2 linked regions of the Phenylobacterium montanum genome follow. The protein of the gene in region 2 interacts with the protein of the main gene of each other region in a pairwise test. Links are inferred from orthologs where the notes say so. Each region holds a gene or a part of one and is shown on either strand. Other genes may lie near its edges.

What was found.
Region 1: the proteins of nusG (region 2) and rho interact in binary tests that used the Escherichia coli proteins (3 or more experiments, as listed by UniProt). The link is inferred for Phenylobacterium montanum from one-to-one orthologs.

The regions. Positions count from the first base shown.
Region 1 is NZ_CP073078.1:3,639,840-3,642,758, forward strand. It holds rho (transcription termination factor Rho), read right to left. Parts: upstream 2,200-2,919; coding sequence 802-2,199; downstream 1-801. Other genes in the region: KCG34_RS16385 (quinone oxidoreductase family protein), read left to right, coding at 1-611; KCG34_RS16395 (CopD family protein), read right to left, coding at 2,448-2,852; hemH (ferrochelatase), read right to left, coding at 2,909-2,919. UniProt on the Escherichia coli protein: Facilitates transcription termination by a mechanism that involves Rho binding to the nascent RNA, activation of Rho's RNA-dependent ATPase activity, and release of the mRNA from the DNA template.
Region 2 is NZ_CP073078.1:5,132,082-5,135,877, reverse strand. Bases 1-2,784 are described here. They hold nusG (transcription termination/antitermination protein NusG), read right to left. Parts: upstream 1,786-2,784; coding sequence 1,216-1,785; downstream 1-1,215. Other genes in these bases: KCG34_RS23460 (dipeptidase), read right to left, coding at 2,385-2,784; secE (preprotein translocase subunit SecE), read right to left, coding at 1,790-2,116; rplK (50S ribosomal protein L11), read right to left, coding at 690-1,121; rplA (50S ribosomal protein L1), read right to left, coding at 1-686. In the rest of the region: more of KCG34_RS23460, read right to left, coding at 2,785-3,515; KCG34_RS23455 (hypothetical protein), read right to left, coding at 3,592-3,796. UniProt on the Escherichia coli protein: Part of the processive rRNA transcription and antitermination complex (rrnTAC). The complex forms an RNA-chaperone ring around the RNA exit tunnel of RNA polymerase (RNAP).

The DNA of each region.
Region 1 (2,919 bases), 1.5 Mb from region 2 along the record:
TCAAGGGCATGACGGTCGAGTTCCTGATCCGCCGCTGCCACACGGTGCTCTCGGGCGAGACCATCGTTGTCCACGCCGCTGCCGGCGGGGTCGGCACGCTGATGACCCAGTGGGCTGCCACCCTGGGGGCCCATGTGATCGGCACGGTCGGTTCCGCGGCCAAGGCGGAATTGGCCAAGGCGCACGGCTGCCAGCACGTGATCCTTTACCGCGAGGAAGACGTCGCCGCCCGGGTGCGCGAGATCACGGGCGGCAAGGGCGTGCCCGTGGTCTATGACGGGGTGGGGGCCGCGACCTTTGAAGCCAGCCTGGCCAGCCTGGGCCGGCGCGGCATGCTGGTAAGCTTCGGCAACGCCTCAGGCCCCGCCCCCGCGATCGAGCCTGCCCGGCTGGCCCGCGGCGGCTCCCTGTTCCTGACCCGCCCGACCTTGTTCGACTATGTCGCCACGACCCCAGAGCTCGACGCCAGCGCGGCGGCAGTGTTCGAGGTCGTAGCCTCGGGCCAGGTCAAGGTCGAGATCGGCCAGACCTTCTCGCTGAAGGATGCCCGGCGGGCGCACGAAGCGCTGGAGAGCCGGGAGACGTCGGGCGCGAGTTTGCTGCTGCCGTAGAAAATCCTTCTCCCCTTGCGGGAGAAGGGGGGGGCCCGCGGCGAAGCCGTGGGAGGATGAGGGGTCTCACCAGCGCATCCGATAGAGCAACGCCGCGGCGCAGAATGGATGGAGAGGTCAGCGCGACCCCTCATCCTCCCACCCGCTGCGCGGGCGGGGGCCCCTCCTTCCCCCGCAAGGGGTAAGGCAGTCAGGTATTCATCGACTGGAAGAAGTCGGCGTTGTTCTTGCTTTGCCGCAGCTTGTCGATCAGGAATTCGATGGCGTCCTGCGGCCCCATCGGGTTGAGGATACGGCGCAGAACGTAGGTCTTCTGCAGAATATCCTTCGGCGTAATCAGTTCTTCCTTGCGGGTGCCCGACTTCAGGATGTCGATGGCCGGGAAGATACGCTTGTCGGCGACCTTGCGGTCGAGGATGATTTCCGAGTTACCGGTGCCCTTGAACTCTTCGAAGATTACTTCGTCCATCCGCGAGCCGGTCTCGATCAGGGCGGTGGCGATGATGGTCAGCGAGCCGCCTTCCTCCACGTTGCGCGCCGCGCCGAAGAAGCGCTTGGGCCGCTGCAGAGCATTGGCGTCGACGCCGCCGGTCAGCACCTTGCCGGAAGAGGGGACCACGGTGTTGTAGGCGCGGCCGAGGCGAGTGACCGAATCGAGGAGAATGATCACATCGCGCTTGTGCTCGACCAGGCGCTTGGCCTTTTCGATCACCATCTCAGCGACCTGCACGTGGCGGGTGGCCGGCTCGTCGAAGGTCGAGGAGATCACCTCGCCCTTCACCGTGCGCTGCATGTCGGTGACTTCTTCCGGCCGCTCGTCGATCAGCAGCACGATCAGATAGGCTTCCGGGTGGTTGGCGGCGATCGACTTGGCGATGTTCTGCAGCATCACCGTCTTGCCCACCCGCGGCGGCGCCACGATCAGGCAGCGCTGGCCCTTGCCGAGCGGGGAGACGATATCGATGATCCGGCCCGAGCGGTCCTTCAGGGTCGGATCCTCGATCTCCATGGTCAGCCGCTCTTCGGGATAGAGCGGGGTCAGGTTGTCGAAGGCGACCTTGTGGCGGACGTTCTCCGGGCTCTCGAAATTGACCTGGTCGACCTTGACCAGGGCGAAATAGCGCTCGCCTTCGCGCGGCGAGCGGATGCCGCCGTCGACCGTATCACCAGTGCGCAGGCCGAATTTGCGGATCTGCGAGGGGGAGACATAGATGTCGTCCGGGCCGGCCAGATAGTTGGCTTCCGGGCTGCGCAGGAAGCCGAAGCCGTCCTGCACGACTTCCAGAGTGCCGCTGCCGCTGACCTCGACGCCTTCCTCGGCCAGGGCCTTGAGGATGGCGAACATCATGTCCTGCTTGAGCATTGAGTTGGCGTTCTCGATCTCCAGCGCTTCGGCGAAGGCCACCAGATCGGCGGAGGACTTCTCCTTCAGCTGCTGTAGCGACATGCGCGTCAGCCCCATGGCGGCGATGGCCTGGCTGGCGGCGGAGGGCCCGTCCTCGGCCCCGTTTTCGCCACCGTCCGGGCCTTCGCCCAGAATGTCGGCGGCTTCGGGATCGATCAGGGTGTCGATAGTTTCGTCTTGCATGGATAGTACTCAGTTCCTGGATCGCTCACGCGATCATGCGGACCCCGGAGAAGGGCCCAACGGTTGGTCTGTCGCGCCGGAGATGTTGAATATCCGGCGCCGATGGGGAGGTTCGGACCTTGCGGCGTCACGGAAGGACGCGGGTCCGACAGGAGAAGGGCGGCGCGGTTTGGAACCTTGCCTCGCCCCAAGCGGAACCACATGCCGAAGGTCAGGTCAAGCAGAGCGTGAGCCGAGGGGGCGCCGCCTCAGCTGTGGATTCCGCCGAACTTGGTGGTCACCGACAGCACGATGATGATGGCCAGGACGAACGGAATCTCGTTGGTCATGCGCCAGAAGCGCTCGGAGCGCTGGTTGCGGCCATTGGCGAAATCGCGCCGCGCCCGGGCTAGAAAGCCGTGCCAGCTGAACAGCACAACCAGCGCCGCGATCTTGGTCAGCGCCCACGGGCTGAGCCAGAAGTGGGGACCCATCAGGCCGGCGTCAAGCCAGGCCAAGGTTCCACCGAATATCACCGCCATGATCATGGCCGGATTGATGATCATGCGGAGCAGCTTCAGCTCCATGATCTTGAAGGTTTCGTCCATCTCCGAGCCCGGCGTGGCCTTGCAGTGATAAACATAGAGCCGCGGCAGATAGAGCATGCCGGCCATCCAGGCGATCACCGCCAGGATGTGCAGGCCCCGGATCAACTCGAACGGCTCGCCTCTCAACGCACGA
Region 2 (3,796 bases):
GCGTTCACCGAACCCGTATCGACCTTCACGCCCGGGCCCATGGTGGAGCTGAGCGAGATCTTCTTGATGTAGAGGCCCTTGGCGCCCGAGGGCTTGGCCTTGTTCAGGGCGTCGACGAGGGCGCGGGCGTTGGCCAGCAGGGCGTCGTCGGTGAACGAGGCCTTGCCGATGCCGGCGTGGACGATGCCCGCCTTCTCGACGCGGAACTCGATGGCGCCGCCCTTGGCGTCCTTCACCGCTTGACCCACGTTCGGGGTCACGGTGCCGACGCGCGGGTTGGGCATCAGGCCGCGAGGGCCGAGGATCTTACCCAGGCGCCCGACCAGGGCCATCATGTCCGGGGTGGCGATCACCCGGTCGAAGTCCATGAAGCCGCCCTGGATGCGTTCCACCAGGTCCTCGGCGCCGACAATGTCGGCCCCGGCGGCGGTGGCTTCAGCGGCCTTGGCGTCCTTGGCGATGACGGCGACGCGCACGTCGCGGCCGGTGCCCGACGGCAGGTTGACGACGCCGCGGACCTGCTGGTCGGCGTGGCGCGGGTCGACGCCCAGATTGACCGACATCTCGACGGTCTCGTCGAACTTGGCCTTGGCGTTGGCCTTGACCTGGCTGATGGCGGCCGGCAGGGCCAGGGTGGCGTTGCGGTCGCCGGTGAAGGCTTGGACGCGCTTTGCGATCTTGGTCATGGGTTAGTTCTCCACCACCTTCAGGCCCATGGACTTGGCGGAGCCTTCGATGATGCGGGCCGCGGCCTCGATGTCGTTGGCGTTCAGGTCCTTCATCTTCTTCTCGGCGATCTCGCGCAGCTGGCTGCGGGTGATCTGGCCCACGGTCTCGCGGCCGGTCGTCTTGGCGCCCGACTTCAGCCCGGTGACTTCCTTGATGAAGTGGGTCGCCGGCGGGGTCTTGGTGATGAAGGTGAAGCTCTTGTCCTGATAGACGGTGATCACCGTCGGCAGGGGCGTGCCCTTGGGCATGTTCTCGGTGCGGGCGTTGAACTCCTTGCAGAAGCCCATGATGTTGACGCCGCGCTGGCCGAGAGCCGGGCCGATGGGCGGTGACGGCGTGGCGGAGCCAGCCTTCACCTGCAGCTTGATGTAGCCGAGTATCTTCTTTGCCATCTTGTCCTCTCTTCGAGGGGCGGACGATCCGTCCCTCTGGTGAGCCGTGGTGCGGGGTTACGGTGGCCGCCCCCTCCCACGGATTTGGGTTTGGTCAGGCGGTCTTTTCCACCTGGCCGTACTCGAGCTCGACCGGCGTGGCGCGTCCGAAGATGGACACGGTCACGCGCAGGCGAGCGCGTTCTTCGTCAACCTGCTCCACGGAGCCGTTGAAGCTGGCGAACGGCCCGTCGATGACGCGCACGGTCTCGCCGATTTCGAAGCTGATGGTGGGCTTGGGCCGCTCGACGCCTTCCTCGATGGCGCCGATGATCCGCGCGACCTCCTTTTCGGAGACCGGGATCGGCTTGGAGCCCGAACCCAGAAAGCCGGTGACCTTCGGGGTGTTCTTGATCAGGTGATAGGCCTCGTCGGTGAGGTCCATCTTCACCAGCACATAGCCGGGGAAGAACTTCCGCTCGGCGTTGACCTTGCGGCCGCGGCGGATCTCGACCACGTCCTCGGTCGGCACCAGGATCTCGGAGAAGTTCCCCTCCAGGCCCTGGTTCTTGGCCTGCTCGCGGATGGACTCGGCCACCTTCTTCTCGAAGTTCGAGTAGGCGTGGACGATGTACCACTTGTGGCGCGGGTTGGAGGTCGCGATTTCGGCGGCTTGTGCGCTCATGATCTTATCCCTTGGCCGCCCAGCCGAGCAGCGCCTGCATGATCGCGCCCAGAGCCCCGTCGATGAGGAGGAAGTAGACGGCGCTGATCACCACCATGATGAAGACCATCACCGAGGTGATCCAGGTCTCGTTGCGGGTGGTCCAGGTGATCTTGCGGGCCTCGGCGCGGACTTCGCGCGCGAACAGGGCCGGGTTGAACGGCTTTTTCGGAGCCGAAGCCTCGGCGGCCTTGGAAACGGCGGACCCGGCCGAGACGACAGCCGGCTGGGCCTGCGGCCTTGCGGGCCGGGCCTTGGGGGCTTGCGGTCTGGCGCCTGGTGTTCTGGCCATAGACGGCTTCGACTCTCTAGACTCTGCAGGCCGACCCCATGGGCGGCCCAAACGAAAATTGAATGGCAGGAGTGGAGGGACTCGAACCCCCGGCCCTCGGTTTTGGAGACCGATGCTCTACCAGCTGAGCTACACTCCTTCAGGCCAAAACCAAACGCGCCGGAAGGCGGAGAGGCCCGCCGGCGCGATCGGCTTTCGCCGGAGCCGCGTCGTTTATCAGCGGCGGGCCTCTGGAGCAAGGGTTTGCGGCGGACGATTTGCGGCGCCGCTAGCCCCAAACCCGCGCGGCGTAATCGATGAAGTTGCGGCCCAGCACCTTGTCGATCACCGCCGCCTTGACCCCGCGCCGCGACAGCAGGTCGACGATGGTCGCGTACTGGCCGGGGCCGCGCAGATCGACCACGAACGGATAGGTGTCCGGGCCCTCGCCCTTGGCGGAGACACCCGCCGCCCGCCGTTCGGCGATCTCTTTGGCGAGGGCTGACTGGTAGCGGACCAGATCATCGACGCCGGTGGCCGAGCCGTCGGTGCCCAGGCCCATGTGGTCCTCGCCGCAGACCCCCAGCGCATGGACGATGTGGTCGGCGGCGGCGCTGGCGTGGGGACGCCCGTCGGGGGTGAGGAAGGGCATGAAATAGATCCCGACGAAGCCGCCCTTCTCCGCCGCCAGCCTCAACTCCTCGTCGGTCTTGTTGCGCGGCAGGTCGGTCAGGGCCCTGCAGCCGGTATGGTTGATCGAGATCGGCGCCTTGGACGCGGCGATGGCGTCGAGGCAGGTCTGGCGGCCGCTGTGCGAGAGATCGACCATCACCCGCGCGCTGTTCAGGCGCTCGACAAGTTGGCGGCCCAGCGGCGTCAGCGGCGTATCCTCCGGCGCCACCGACCCGCCGCCCATCATGTTCCTGTCGTTATAGGTCAGCTGGAACACCCGCACGCCGCGGCGGACATATTCGTCCAGGTGCTGCAGTTGCTCGCCGACCTGGACCGAATTCTGAAAGCCATAGATAAGGCCAATCTTGCCTGCCGCCTTGGCGCCCGCGATGTCGGCCGCCCGGTTCACCACCGTCAGGTCACGGGCATTGCCGGCGACGAGCCCGTCCCATCGGTCCAGCGATTTGAGCGTCTCCTGATGCGGGTCGCCCGGCCCCGCGACATAGCCGACCGTGATGTTGATGGCGCTTAGCCGCGCCGCCCTGGCGTCGGCGATGGCGCGGTCGTCGACCTCGAGCACCTCGCCGCCCGGCCGGATCGGGTTCTTTTCGCCGAGCGACAGATTGGGGTCCCAGAGATTGCCCAGCGCATTGACGACGATGGGGTCCGTGGGCGCGGCGAAAGCTCGCGGTCCCGCCAGCGAAGCCGCTACGGCGCCAGCGAGCAGCCCCCTGCGCGACAACGACATCCGTCTTCCCCCATGGCTGCTCTCAGGCGACAGCTTAGGCGCGTCGGCGGTTCAGCCAAGCTTGAGATTGGGCTGATCAGACTTCGGGGTCGATCTCGATATAGACGTTCTCGACGCTGAAGCTCTGGCGCCGGGCCCAGTCGAGCGCCGCGTCCTGGGCGCGGTCGAAGCCGGTGGCCTGGGCGCGGTCATAGCGCATGATCGCGCCGCGTTCGTCCTCGGTCAGGGCCGAGGGGCTGTCTCCCCATCGGGTATAGGAGATCAGCACCCGATGCTGGGAT